One region of the Ornithinibacillus bavariensis genome, then DNA from elsewhere that is predicted to be linked to it. Evidence: riboswitches for the same ligand, from Rfam matches in the RefSeq annotation. Region 1 holds a riboswitch; each other region holds the start of a gene.
What was found. A riboswitch is a leader RNA that binds a small molecule or an ion and turns the genes downstream of it on or off. The one in region 1 is predicted to bind cobalamin.
Positions count from the first base shown of each region.

Region 1 (4,712 bases):
ATTTGGCTTATAGCCTATTTCTAAAATAAAGTCCTTTACCTCTTCTGGCGTACTGCCATTTTCCCATGTAAAGGTACCAATAAATACCACATCATAATCAGAAGGATGGACTGGAGGATCGATGCCGATACGGTGCTTATCCACCATCGCTCCTCTTGTCTCTAACTTCTTTTGAATATACTCGGCAACCTCTTCTGTATTACCACTGTAGGATAGGTAAGCAATTAATGTTTTCAACTGGAACACCACTCACATTCTTCTACATCGGTCGAGGTAGATCTTACATAATAAGTAGTTTTTAGTCCTTCTCTCCATGCCTGAAGATGTAGGTCTAGTAATACCGAAGCACGGATTGTATGTGGAACATAGAAATTAAAGGATATACTCTGATCAATATGTTTTTGGCGTACAGCATTTTGTTTAACAGACCAGCGTTGATCGACAATATATGCCGAGCGACGATAAATATCATACGTACGATGGTCTAAGTCTGGAGCTGTATTTGGAATTTTAAAGTCCTTTTTCTCTTCATGGTAGAACGGTTTAAAAACCGGATCAATACTTGCTGTAGATCCCGCAATCATAGCAGTTGTGGAATTTGGCGCAACTGCCATTAAGTAACCATTACGAATCCCTTTTTCCATTACGGCAGCTTTTAGCTCTTGCCATTTTTCACCGACATATCCTTTTTCATCGAAGTATGCTCCAGTACTCCATTTACTTCCTGTGAAGGCTGGATAGCTTCCCTTTTCCACACTTAATTCCATGCTACTCTTAATGGTCAAGAAAGCAATTTTCTCATACAAATCATCTGCGTATTCTACTGCCTCCTCTGTTTCCCAATGGATTTGCTTTTTCGCTAATAAATGATGCCAGCCGAATGTACCAAGTCCAATAGCACGGTACTTTTGGTTTGTAAGCTGTGCTTGAAGGATTGGTAATGTATTGATATCAATGACATTATCGAGCATTCGAACCTGTATTTTAATTAAGCGTTCTAACACATTATCGGGAACAGCCTTTCCTAGATTGATTGAGCTAAGATTACAAACTACATAATCTCCAGGCTTATACGTTTTGGTGATATACCCATTTTCATCTGTAAACTCTTCTAGAAATTCGGTTGGTGATTGATTTTGGGTAATTTCCGTACATAAATTGGAGCAATATATCATACCCAAATGTGCATTACTATTTTGTCTGTTTACCTCATCTCGATAAAACATAAATGGTGTCCCAGACTCAAGCTGAGAAATCATAATCCGCTTCATAATTAAAATAGCAGGCAGCTTCTTCTTCGTTAGTTTTTCACATTGGATACATTCCTCATATTTCTTTCTCCAGGACCCTTCCCCTTTTTCCTCATCATAAAAGTCCTCTAATGAGTATCCCATTACTTCACGAACTTCATGTGGGTCAAATAAATACCAATCTCCACGACTAGCTACCTGTTCCATGAAATAATCTGGAATGGACACACCGGTGAAAATATCATGTGCACGCATCCGGTCATCCCCATTATTTAATTTCAAATCTAAAAAAGCTTCAATATCCATATGCCAAACATCCAAATAAACTGCTATTGCCCCTTTACGCGTACCAAGCTGATCCACGCTTACTGCTGTGTTATTCAGTTGCTTAATCCAAGGAACTACTCCGCTAGACATCCCTTTAAACCCTTTAATCGAGCTACCCCTAGAACGGATTTTCCCCATATAGACACCGATTCCACCGCCATTTTTTGAAAGCTTTGCTATATCGGTATTACTATCATAAATAGACTGTAGGCTATCATCCACTGTATCTATAAAACAGCTAGATAGCTGTCCATGTGTTTTCCCAGCATTAGCTAGTGTTGGTGTGGCAACCGTCATATATAAATTGCTTAACGCCCAATATGCCTCCAGAACTAAATCAAGACGACTTGCTTTATCCTCATCCTTCATAAGATGCATGGCAATAACCATCCATCGCTCCTGAGGAAGTTCATACGTGTTTTTATCATGGTCTGTAGCTAAGTATCGGTTAGCAAGGGTATAGAGACCTAAATATGTGAACTGTAGGTCATGCTCCGGATTTATATGATTAGCTAAAAAATCTATATCTTCTTTTGAATATGTATCAAGTAATTTACTCGTGTATATTCCCTCTTGTGTTAAGTCTTTTAGGAGCTGATAAAAGCTGCCATATTTTAATGCGACATCATAATTCCTATTTTTTGCAGCTTGATGGTAAAGCTTTTGTAAGTATAATCGGCTAGCAACAAAACTCCAATTCGAATTTGCTTCGTCAATAATCTCTAGTGCACGTTTAGTGAGTGTATCAATAGCCTTGTCAAAAGAGGTTTCCCCAGAAACATCCATAGTTAAATCGGCTGGATTCACCGGTAAATTTTCTACAGCAAAACGGATAATTGGATCTAGCTTTTCTTTTAATGTTACTTCTGTTGACAGCATCCTTCATTCCTCCTAATAGTAAAACTAGCAACATGCTAAAATAAGGTAAATATGGCTTGGAAATTAGCTCTTTTCTATAAATAGAAAAGCCGCTCACCCACGGATGAACGGCATACAAAAAACGACAGAAATTATCTAAATATGTATAACTCCATCGCCTCATACTCTTTCAACCCGAAGAAAAATGAAACTATAAGTGATGGCAGGTCTCCTGGCTTGTGCGTCACTCTACTAAAGTCCTTCCCATATCATTATGTTATCGATACAGTGGAATTCTCGTTCGTCAACACTAACAGTTGCGGGGACAGCTCCAGATTTTCACTGGATTCCCTTTTCAGACAATATATGTCACCATTACTTTTAAGTACTATATATAGTATTATATTATTATATTATCACAATATATTGTATTAATAGCCTATCATAGTTTTATAGACTTTGCAAACATATTTTAATTCCATTCGTAAATGGGAGGGATTTTGGGTACAATAGCATTATCAAGTGGAGGTCGATTTATATGAATAAAATTGTAGAATTAATTCGTTCTGCTTCCTATACAATTGTATTTACTGGTGCTGGTATGTCTACTGAAAGCGGCTTACCAGATTTCCGCTCCAAGGATAGAGGACTATGGACTAAATTCAATCCAGATGAACTAGCTAATGTACATGCACTTCAGGATAACTTTGAAGAATTTACGAGCTTTTACCAGTATAGACTCCGAGAGATTGATAAATATCAGCCCCATGAGGGCCACCAAATTCTTGGAAATTGGGAAAAACGTGGGTTAATAAAAGGAATTATCACACAAAATGTGGACGGCTTTCACCATGATGCCGGAAACCAAAATGTAATGGAGCTTCATGGTACATTTCGAAGGTTTTTCTGTAATCAATGTTTGAGAGACCAGGACCGAGAAGAGTACTTGAATGGCAAAAGCCACTGTAAATATTGTGATGGACCTGTAAGACCAGGAATTGTCCTATTTGGAGAGATGCTTCCTGAGGATGTTTTTCTCCAAGCAGAAATTGAAACTTCTAAATCTGATTTATTTATCGTTCTAGGCTCATCATTAACAGTTACTCCCGCCAATATGTTCCCACTAATAGCAACTGAGCGTGGCGCCAAGCTTATTATCGTCAATCGTGAACCAACACCAATGGACATGTACGCCGATTTCATTGTTCGTGATAAAAGTATCAAAGAGTTTTTAATTATGATTGAAAAGGAATTATCATAAAAGCATGTTCGGCAGTATGAACTTTCTGCGATATATTGGCGTTCGATAGTCTATTAGACTCACGCACCTACTTCCAGCTACTTTTTGTCTATTAGAATGCTTCTATTAGACTCAGGCACCTACTTCCAGCTGCTTTCTGTCTATTAGAACGCTTCTATTAGACTCAAGCACCTACTTTCAGCCACTTTCTGTCTATTAGACCGCTTCTATTAGACTCAACCACCTACTTTCAGCTGCTTTCTGTCTATTAGAACGCTTCTATTAGACTCAAGCACCTACTTTCATGCGATTTCTGTCCATTAGAACGCTTCTATTAGACTCAAGCACCTACTTTCAGCCACTTTCTGTCTATTAGACCGCTTCTATTAGACTCACGCACCTACTTTCATGCGATTTCTGTCTATTAGAACGCTTCTATTAGACTCAGGCACCTACTTCCAGCTACTTTTTGTCTATTAGCGCTCCTCAAGCAGACTTTTCTTTTGAATAATTATTTATTCATGCAGTCTACGAATGAGTGATTCTAAATAAAAACAGGAGCGCTCCTCGCTCCTGTTTCGATTATCCCAATACAGCACGGTCACTTTCAAATTGTTCTCCGCGAATACGTTGGAATTCTTTTAATAGATCTTCTATTGTTAAATTCTGTTTCTTTTCACCATGGATATCTAAAATGATTTGCCCTTTATCCATCATAATCAGCCGATTTCCTAAATCAAGTGCTTGCTGCATATTATGGGTAACCATTAAGGTTGTTAAGCCATGCTCTGCAACAACATCCTTCGTTAGTTTCGTGATTAATGCGGCTCGTGATGGATCCAGTGCTGCTGTATGTTCATCAAGAAGTAAAATATTCGGGTTAGTGAAAGTTGCCATCAATAGAGAAAGTGCTTGACGCTCTCCACCAGATAACAATCCCACTTTAGCATTCAGCCTATCCTCAAGACCTAAATTTAACGTTTTTAAATGTTCCTTAAATTCTACTTTCCTCAGTTTTGTAACACCAGGCTTTAAAT
Region 1 is NZ_JBNPWZ010000001.1:36,980-41,691, reverse strand. Features, by position in the region: gene HNR27_RS00205 (flavodoxin) at 1-237, opposite strand, end outside; gene HNR27_RS00200 (ribonucleoside-diphosphate reductase subunit alpha) at 234-2,456, opposite strand; cobalamin riboswitch at 2,641-2,827, opposite strand; gene HNR27_RS00195 (NAD-dependent deacylase) at 2,974-3,696, shown strand; gene HNR27_RS00190 (ABC transporter ATP-binding protein) at 4,258-4,712, opposite strand, start outside.

Region 2 (4,712 bases), on a different contig from region 1:
TCTTGTTTTGTCCATCCAGTGAACATTCGATTTCGATTTATTAGCTTCCCACACATTTTGTAGATCACCATATAATTCTCTTCCTTTTGTCCCGACGATATTATGAGGGGGATAAAGCATTGCTTCAGGGTGATAGGGGTCATTCTCGAGATGTTTATCAATTGCAAAAACTACCTCATCTCCGTTATCAATAAACTGTTTGGTTAGGCTTATAATATATTCTTCTATAGCTTGTCCAGGCTTCCCGCAAGTTAATGCTCCATCCTCAGCAATGAAATCATTCGTATAATCAACATTTAATAAACACTTTTTACTCACTTTTATACACCCCTTGAAACCAATTTATTTTCTTTATTATATCAAAGTTGTCTAAATCCCTCATACTCGATAATCCACGTAGAAATTCATTGTAAAAAGACATCCTACATCAGTATCTCTTTATTGGGTGAATTTGTTTCTAAGGGACAATCTAAACCTAAGGAGTGTGATAATTCATGAGTGAGTTTTGCCCAGAAGTTTGGCCAGAGGACCCTGTCCCGTCATGCCTAACCGAATGCCAAGAATGTGGCTTATATCGACAAGGGTCAAGAATGATTTGGGGTGAAGGCAACCCGAAAGCTCCAATAATGATTATTCTAGACAATCCAGGGGCACGTGAGGATCGAAAGGGTAATCCTATGGTATGTGGTACGCGACAAACCTTACAGCAAGCAACGCATGAAGCAGGATTAACCAAAAAACAACTCTATGTCACCTATATCTTAAAAAGGCAACCAGTTCGAGCCTATGATAAAGAGAAGACACGAGCTATTTGTATGCAGCATTTATTAGAGCAATTAGCTGAGCAAAATCCAAAGCTGATTGTTTGTCTTGGTAATGTTGCGGTTCAGGCCTTTTTCCGCAATTCGGAACTGGATGTAAAAGGTTTGAGAGGTAAGTGGCATCTAGTGGGCGAACACACTGTAACTGCTGCATATCATCCACTTGCCGCTAGACGTCGACCTAATTTATATCCATTACTTCGTGAAGATATGCAGTTTGTGGCAGCACGGATTAGGGAAATAAACTAGTACCGTGAAATTTTTATGATTACCTTTACTTTGGTTGGATTTTTTCAATTGCATTCTATCGCTTCAAATGGTAATATATCGATAATTTTATCAGTCAGGAGGGGACATCTATGAGAACAGTAACCTTAACCAATATTTACCTTCATCCGATAACGCAAAAATATGTAAGACGCTCTGGAATGGCACATGCAATTTCTGTTGCCTACCATGCATATGACTTAGCAATAAAATATGGTGTTAATCCTGATTTAGCAGCAAAGGCAGGTTTTCTACACGATATTGGTCATTATGAATGGTATAGTGAAGGAAAATGGGATTACCGACTTTATCGTGAGTATGATATCCATCCGATAAAAGGAGCGGAACGTGCACATAAGCTACTCGTACGTTTGGGAGAGGATAAGCATGTTGCCAAAGAAATCGCCCATGCTATTCTTTTTCACACGGATTCTGCACTCCCAACAGGAGAATTCCAATTCACCCCTCTTCAAAAAGTTGTACATCTAGCAGATGAATCTGACAAAGAACCTGGAAACAAGCATCATTATCGAAATATGGATAGGGAAAAAGAGCTTTATTTAATTGCAGAGCTAGATAAGAAAATAGACGCCGCTATTTCAAATGATGGAAAAAGTTCTTAAAAGGAGAACGGAAGGAATTTTAATAGAGGATGGGACATAACGAAACAATCATTTCGAAGGGTCGGATCATTTACTGTTTCGTGTAATGTGTTTTCCAAGCGTTTTTCGCACCGATCAAGTAGTGTTGAAGAACACTTGTGTCCCACCTCATAACCATCACTAAAAAATCATGCTGATAAATTATTTCATCTTTTCTGCACTTATTTGTAGACGCCTGTTTCTTCTAGTTGGAGCACTCAAAAATAGTCGCTTTTCCTCCTCGGTTTCCGGTATAACCCCACAGACAGGTGTAGGCTTTCCAGCTTGATCAACAGCGACCATCGTAAGAATTGCTGTTGTTGTAATCGTCTTTTCTCCTGATTGAATGTTTTGGCATTCTACTTTTACGAACACCTCCATGGAGGTTCTCCCCGTCGATATAACAACACCTTCTAGGTGCAGAATATCACCAACCCGAGCAGATGAAAGAAAGTTAACCGTATCAATTGAGGCAGTGACAACAACCTGATTACTATGTTTCATCGCTGTGATAGCAGCAATTTCATCAATATAAGCAAGTACGGTCCCACCGAAAATAGTACCTAAATGATTTGTATCCGGTGGCAGTACCAGCTTTGTTTGATTTGTTCTGGATACATTCGTCGATAACTTTTCTGTCATATTATTTCCTCTTTTCCTGTTTTGTCAATAGGCCTTCTAGTTAGAGGAGAGAGACGTGAAATGTAGATAGTATTCACAATACTAAAAAAACCCATCCGATAAGATGGGTTTACAAACAAGAGCAAAAATAGCAGTGGTTGAACTGCTACCAACATCATTACCCTCGTTATACCTCCCCAACTCCCGAAGAAGATATTACTATATGTACTATTGGCAGGTCTCCTGACTTATGCTATAACCTACTCTAATCCCTTCCCGTTCATAAACAGTGGTTTTGATTATTTCGTCAGCATTTACAGTTGCGGGTACAGTTCTGGTTTTTCACCAGATTCCCTATTAAGTCTATTATGACACCAATCTTACCGGTAAAACTATTTAACTTTTATCGTACATCACAACTATAATCAATACCTGTCATTTTGACAAATATATTAGGGCGTTATGTAACGTGAATACATAAAGCGTATAACGAAAGAGATACTATTAGCGTTAGTAGAGAAACTGATGTTTTGACTTATAATTTTGTTTTTTCTACAATTTAATTTGTATCAGAATACAAGAATAAGGATGATTGAGATGACAAAAGTTGGAGTTCTAGTAGGAAGCCTTCGAAAGGAATCATATTCTAAAAAGCTTGCTAAAAATGTAATGGGCTATTTCCCAGAAGGATTTGAAACAGAGTTAATAGAAATCGGTAATCTACCTTTTTATAATCAGGATTTTGATGATGAGAATAATGCACCAGAAGTGCTACACGAGTTCAGACAAAAAATTGGGGAATGTGATACATTTTTATTTGTAACACCTGAATATAATCGTTCGATTCCAGCTGTGTTAAAAAATGCATTAGATACAGCCTCTCGTCCAAAGACAGATAATAAATGGGGTGGAAAGCCTGCAGCAATCATAAGCCAATCCCCAGGAGGGATCGGTGGATTTGGAGCTAACCATCATTTGCGCCAAATGCTAACTTGTGTGAATGTACCAGTACTTCAGCAACCTGAAGCATATATTGGTAATGTAGCAACACTAATGAATGAGAGTGGAGCAATTACTAATGAAGGCACTGCTGAATTCTTACAAAAGTTTGTAGTGAAATTTGTAGACTTTATCAAGCGATTCGAGGATTAATGAAGAGGAAATGGCCAGTTCCTGTTTAAGGGATCTGGCCATTAATCCATGTAGGGCTGGTACATAAAATTTTATTGATTTCTATGAAATAAATCCCGTAGCTCTTCCATTTTCTTTTCCACTAAAGGATAGAAGTTATTCTTCGCATGAGTTGTTGAATTTCCTCCAAAAAAATTAGTACCAGGACAGGATTTAACCTCATTGTCCTTTGCGTTGTCGAGTACCCTTTCCTTTGTTTTGTAGTGCCACCAATGATGATAGGTGATTGTGTCAATAGATGGTTCTAAGGAAAATTTTAAGCTTAGCAGTGCCGTTACGAATATAATTGTATCTCTTTGTTCCTGTGTCATAACATCATGACCAAGATCAAAGTCTCCGACATGCTCGATAGCAATGCCATTTTCATTAGCCTTTGTCCCAATGGTTCCCTCAGGGGCAATATTAATCGGACGAGAAAGAGCAATTTTTCCGTCGGGGAAGGTAGTGATATTCTGGGCAATATTACTCCAACCCATTGTTTTCATATGATGCTGCTGCATACTGTTTAACATTTGAAAATAATTGTTACCATGAAAATGCTTGTAGGAAGGTCGCCACGTATGATGCTGTTGAATGAGATGGATTTCCCTTGTGAACTTCTGGTTGAGCAGCCAGTCCTGAAATTCCTCTCTAGTCATTACAATATGCTGTCCTTCCATGTTCAATGGCTTTGGCTTAATTGTTAGCATTTGCCCTGGACGTAATTGCTTAGAGGGAAGACGATTCACATGTTGGATGATCTCCTCGGTTGAGTGAAATTCTTTAGCTATTTGTTGTAAGGTTTCCCCAGGAGCAACTTCATGGATCACTGGTACGATTAGCTTCTGCCCCTCTAGTAGGGTGTTAGACTGGAGACCATTTGTGATTTTAAGTTCGTATGTGGAGGTACTAAATTGTTTAGCAATTTTAGGCAATGTATCACCACCCTTTACTTCATATAGGTTTGAGGTTGAACTAGCGTGAGAAGTGGATGGTAAATGTAAGAATAATACAATAAATAGAACTAAAAGTGAAACAATCAAATGTTTCTTCATACGTAATCTCCTTCTCCTTGAATTAGGCATTTATTTTAAATGAGCTTTTATTATAGTCTCGTTTGGATTTTGATTTTTATTCTTAGGAAGGATTCCAAGGGGAATAGCCAAACTCTCCTCACTATGATATGTTTGGA
Region 2 is NZ_JBNPWZ010000007.1:93,888-98,599, reverse strand. Features, by position in the region: gene HNR27_RS13055 (cysteine hydrolase family protein) at 1-318, opposite strand, end outside; gene HNR27_RS13050 (uracil-DNA glycosylase) at 495-1,070, shown strand; gene HNR27_RS13045 (HD domain-containing protein) at 1,181-1,711, shown strand; gene HNR27_RS13040 (acyl-CoA thioesterase) at 1,892-2,371, opposite strand; cobalamin riboswitch at 2,567-2,744, opposite strand; gene HNR27_RS13035 (NADPH-dependent FMN reductase) at 2,948-3,502, shown strand; gene HNR27_RS13030 (LysM peptidoglycan-binding domain-containing protein) at 3,574-4,575, opposite strand.
Region 2: another riboswitch for cobalamin. It lies ahead of HNR27_RS13040 (acyl-CoA thioesterase); the one in region 1 lies ahead of HNR27_RS00200 (ribonucleoside-diphosphate reductase subunit alpha).

Region 3 (4,712 bases), on a different contig from region 1:
GGTATCCACTTAATCGATTCACCAATACTTCGGCTTCTCTTTCCTCAAGGCCTTTTAATAGTTTATGAAGCTCCTCGTAAAGGATTAAAGATGCAGTCACGCTCCAGTTTTTCTTATAAAAGGCTTTTACCCAACCTGCTACATCTACGTCGTCCACAACAGGAATAAAAGCGGTATTTTTCATTCGTATATTTGAGTATGTCTGGATTAATAAATGTAGTCTTTTAAAAAACAAAACATCTGTACCATTATATAATAAGCCTCTATAATAAGCGTACAATGGGGACTTTTTAAATTTAATTAAATGCCTTCTTCCTTTCTCTGTAATTCGATAATAACCATCCTTAGACCCATTATCCACTAATTTCTTCTGTTGTAAATTTGAAACAATTGCTTGTAAATCTATGCGACGTAATGTTGGATAGATCCCGTAATATTGTTCTAGCTGAAAGAGTCTTGCATCATGGACAGATTGTATCGATTTCTTTCCAACTAATAGGTGAAATATCCCAGAAATGCTTCTATTTTCATTAATTTCAGTTATACAATCTAATATTATCCCTTCGAAATACATTCTAATCTACCTCTTTCTATCCTATCTCTATCATACCATCAGTTGGCAAAGGTTGAATTATAAAATGATAGTTATTAAAATAATAGTGGAGCACCAAAAAAGTACGTAACAAGGGGAAAACAGCTGTGAGAATAAAGTATACAATAGTTGATAAGGAAACATGTATTGCTTGTGGTGCTTGTGGATTAACTTGTCCAGGTATTTTTGATTACGATGATGAAGGGTTAGCTTATGTAACTATCGATCATAATAGTGGAAATAAGGAAGTTCCTGAATCACAAGAGGATGATGTGTTAGATGCTTATGAGGGTTGTCCAAGTAACTCCATCAAGATTTCAGAAGAACCGTTTAATGGTAACCCATTAAAGTTTGGTGAATAGCATAAAAAAAAGGCTGACTTTAACAATTGCAAATATAAAGTCAGCCTTTTTTTAGTTAATCGTATGCAAATGATTGTTAATATATTTTTTAAATACGTAAGCTATTGTTGGATACAGCAATAGCATAAACACTGCATTTCCTATCGCATGATACGTATCAAAGGGCAGTCCAGCTAAATAATATACGATAAAGCCTTGACCAGTTACTTGATAATTAGTTAGCGAAACAATAATCCCGTATAGGTAACCACTGAAAAAACTAAAAATAACAATGACTATGAACGGAATCTTTTTGAACGCCTTTCCCATCAAACCACTCAAGATACCGATAATTCCCCATGCTAGAATTTGCCAAATTGTCCAAATGCCAGTTCCTAGAATCATATTGGATAAAAACGTTACTAAAAACGCTAAAATAAAACCAGCTATCGGTCCTAAAAAAATGCCACTAATAATAATAACTGAAGTTACGGGTTGGACATTTGGTATATAATTAACTGCGATACGTCCAACTACAGCAAGTGTGGCAAGTAATGCTAGTAGAGTAATTTTATAGATATTCAATTAAATCATTCCCAAGATTGGTAATCAAAATTAACCGTATCTCCATCGTTTAGTTTTACATCGCCTGCACCTACCATGGATGGCTCACCATTTACCGAAAACATCCATGACATTTTGTTCGCTTCGTCATACTCTATACCTTCAATCGCTTTTATAAACCCACCTTCTTCAACCATGTCAAAGTTTGCTTTCATAACTGCTAATAAATTATCGCCATCTTTGATAACAACTTCTTTTTCATCAATTACTTCGGCCTCTTTATCCTTTGATAAGATAATGGTAACCTTGGCCTCTTCTTGGTCTTCTTTTGTATTTGCGGAAGTATTAGATTTTTCATTTTGCGTTGCGTTATTTTGCCCGCTATTGTTGTTGCTTTCCGTCTTTTCGTCATTCGTACATCCTGTTAAAACAACTATTACTAGTAGCATTGAGAATAACTTAAATAAAATAGATTTCATGATTTCTCCTCCATTAACTTAATCTGTTGAGAACAGGGTGTATAAAAATAGAGCTAACCCCGTAACAAGGTTAGCTCTTTTGACAGTCTCATAACCATAATAAGTAATCAATACTCTTATGTACTTGATTGTCTCAATTGTCCTATCCTCGGGATCATTGATACAAATGAATACTGGCAGGTCTACTGACTTGTGATTAATAGCCTACTATAAGCCCTTCCCGTATATATTATATACAGTGGTTATGCTTATTTCGTCATCACTTACAGTTGCGAGGACAGTTCTAGATTTTCACTAGATTCCCTTTTAAGTTCACAACACCAATATCATCAATTTTGTATTCAATTCTATTAATTAGGATAACATATCATTCTAAAATTACAAGTTATATTTCATCTGTTTTAGGAAGCTGAAAATTAAATGTCGTACCAACATTGAGTTTACTTTTAACGGTAATTGTTCCCTTATGACTTGTAATAATATTCTTTGCTATCGATAATCCAAGCCCTGTACCTTTCACATGTTTATTTCTCGTTCTTGATTTATCTGCCTTGTAAAAACGTTCAAAAACAAATGGTAAATCCTCTTCCGGTATTCCACTTCCACTATCTTCAACAGATACAGATAACCCATTTTGGTCATTTTCTACCTTTACCTTCACAAACCCACCCTCACTAGTATGTCGGATTGCGTTGTCAATTAGGTTAGTAAATACTTGTTCGATTCGGTCTGGATCAAAAATTGCTTGAGGATCGGCCATATTCTTTGTAAGTACAAGCTCGATATGATGTTCCTCTGCAACCCCTCTAAATTTCCGATAGATTCGATCAACATAAGGCTCTACTTCAACCATTTCGGTTTTTAGCGTCAGATGACCCGCTTCCATACTTGCTAAGTCAAGCAGTTCATTAACAAGGCGACTAAGTCTTAAGGATTCCTCATAAATGATTTGGGCTAATTCATTCTTTTCCTCTTTCGTCTCGGCAATATCATCTACAATAGCTTCACTATAGCCTTGTAACATCGATATTGGCGTTCGAAGCTCATGTGATACATTAGCGATAAAGTCCTTACGAAGTTTATCTAGTCTTCTCTCTTCCGTCATATCACGCATTACTGCAACTGCACCACGGATATATGACTGATCATATAATGGTGTCATAATCATAACCCAGGTTCTACCTTGAATAGTGATTTCTTCGAGAACCTCTTTTTCACCATCAATAACCTCTTGAAATAGTGCAAGTAATTCCTTTGGCAGCTTCCGAACACCATCTGATTTTTCTATATTTTGCTCAAACTCCCATGCTTCCATAAACATTTCAGCAGGGCGATTCGTTGCAATAATTTCACCACTACGACTTAATGTTATCACACCATCTGCCATCGAATTAACAATGCTTGATAGCTGTTCTTTTTCCTGTCTTAAAGCATTAATATGGAATTTCAGCTGTCGTCCCATGTGATTGAATGCCATTGCTAGTTCGCCGATTTCATCATGTGTTAAAATCGGTACTTTGGTGTTAAATTCACCTCTAGTTAAATCAAATGCTGCTTCCCTCATTTTGATTAGTGGTGATGTAATACGCGTCGATAGAAAGAAGGCAAAGATAGTCGTTAGAATGATAGCCACTGCCGCTGCTAAAAGAATAATTTTCGTTGTTTCAGCTTTTGTCTTATCCACTATCGCTAGGGATTGATAGATAAGAACTGCTGCATCTGTATTAGGTACCGCCACTCCAACAAGCATCACACCTAATTCTTGATTAGGAACTTCGATTTGCTTTTTAATCGGATCATGCGAATTTAAAACCTCTTGTATATACATCTCTTTAGTAAACCAGTTATCATTAATAGCAGTAAGATTCGAGTCATTAGTATCAGAAGCCCAAATATCACCATTGGAAAATTCGATAATTACCTTACTAGCTGGATCTTTTACACGCTCAGTCGTTTCATATATTAGTGATCTGTCTTCATGATTCTCTACCATTACGGAAACCTTTGTAGCGGTTTGTAATAAATCCTCTTCTGCCTCTTGAATATGAAAGTTCTCAAAAAACTCAAGTAAAAATATCGTTAATAAAAATAATACAAAACAAACTAGCAATAAAATGGTTACTGCTAGTTTTCCTACTACACTACGCCAAAACATTATTCATCATCTACCTCAAATTTGTATCCTACCCCCCAAACAGTCACAATCATTTTTGCGGCTTCCTTGGAAACGGTATTAAGCTTCTCACGTAATCGTTTAACATGTGTGTCAACTGTTCGTAAGTCGCCGAAAAATTCATATTGCCAAACATCCTTCAATAATTGTTCACGATTGAATACTTTATCTGGTGATTTTGCCAAGTAACATAATAATTCATACTCTTTAGGTGTTAAAGCTACTTCTGTACCATCAGCTGTTACACGATGTGCATCATGATCAATTGTTAGGTGAGGAAATACTAATAGATCCTTCGTTTGCGCATTCTTGCCATTATAACTAGTAGCAGTTGTACGTCTTAATAATGCCTTTACACGAAGTACAACCTCTCTAGGGCTAAATGGCTTCACAATATAATCATCGGTTCCAACTTCAAACCCTTGAACTCTATTTGCCTCTTCACCCTTTGCTGTAAGCATGATAACCGGAGTATCCTTTTCTTTCCTTAGCTGCTCACAGACTTCTATTCCATCCATCTCTGGCATCATAATATCCAATAGAATAACATCATAATCATTTTC
Region 3 is NZ_JBNPWZ010000005.1:126,687-131,398, reverse strand. Features, by position in the region: gene HNR27_RS10800 (YpbB family protein) at 1-574, opposite strand, end outside; gene HNR27_RS10795 (ferredoxin) at 706-954, shown strand; gene HNR27_RS10790 (ECF transporter S component) at 1,006-1,518, opposite strand; gene HNR27_RS10785 (DUF4430 domain-containing protein) at 1,524-1,976, opposite strand; cobalamin riboswitch at 2,135-2,316, opposite strand; gene HNR27_RS10780 (ATP-binding protein) at 2,362-4,131, opposite strand; gene HNR27_RS10775 (response regulator transcription factor) at 4,131-4,712, opposite strand, start outside.
Region 3: another riboswitch for cobalamin. It lies ahead of HNR27_RS10785 (DUF4430 domain-containing protein); the one in region 1 lies ahead of HNR27_RS00200 (ribonucleoside-diphosphate reductase subunit alpha).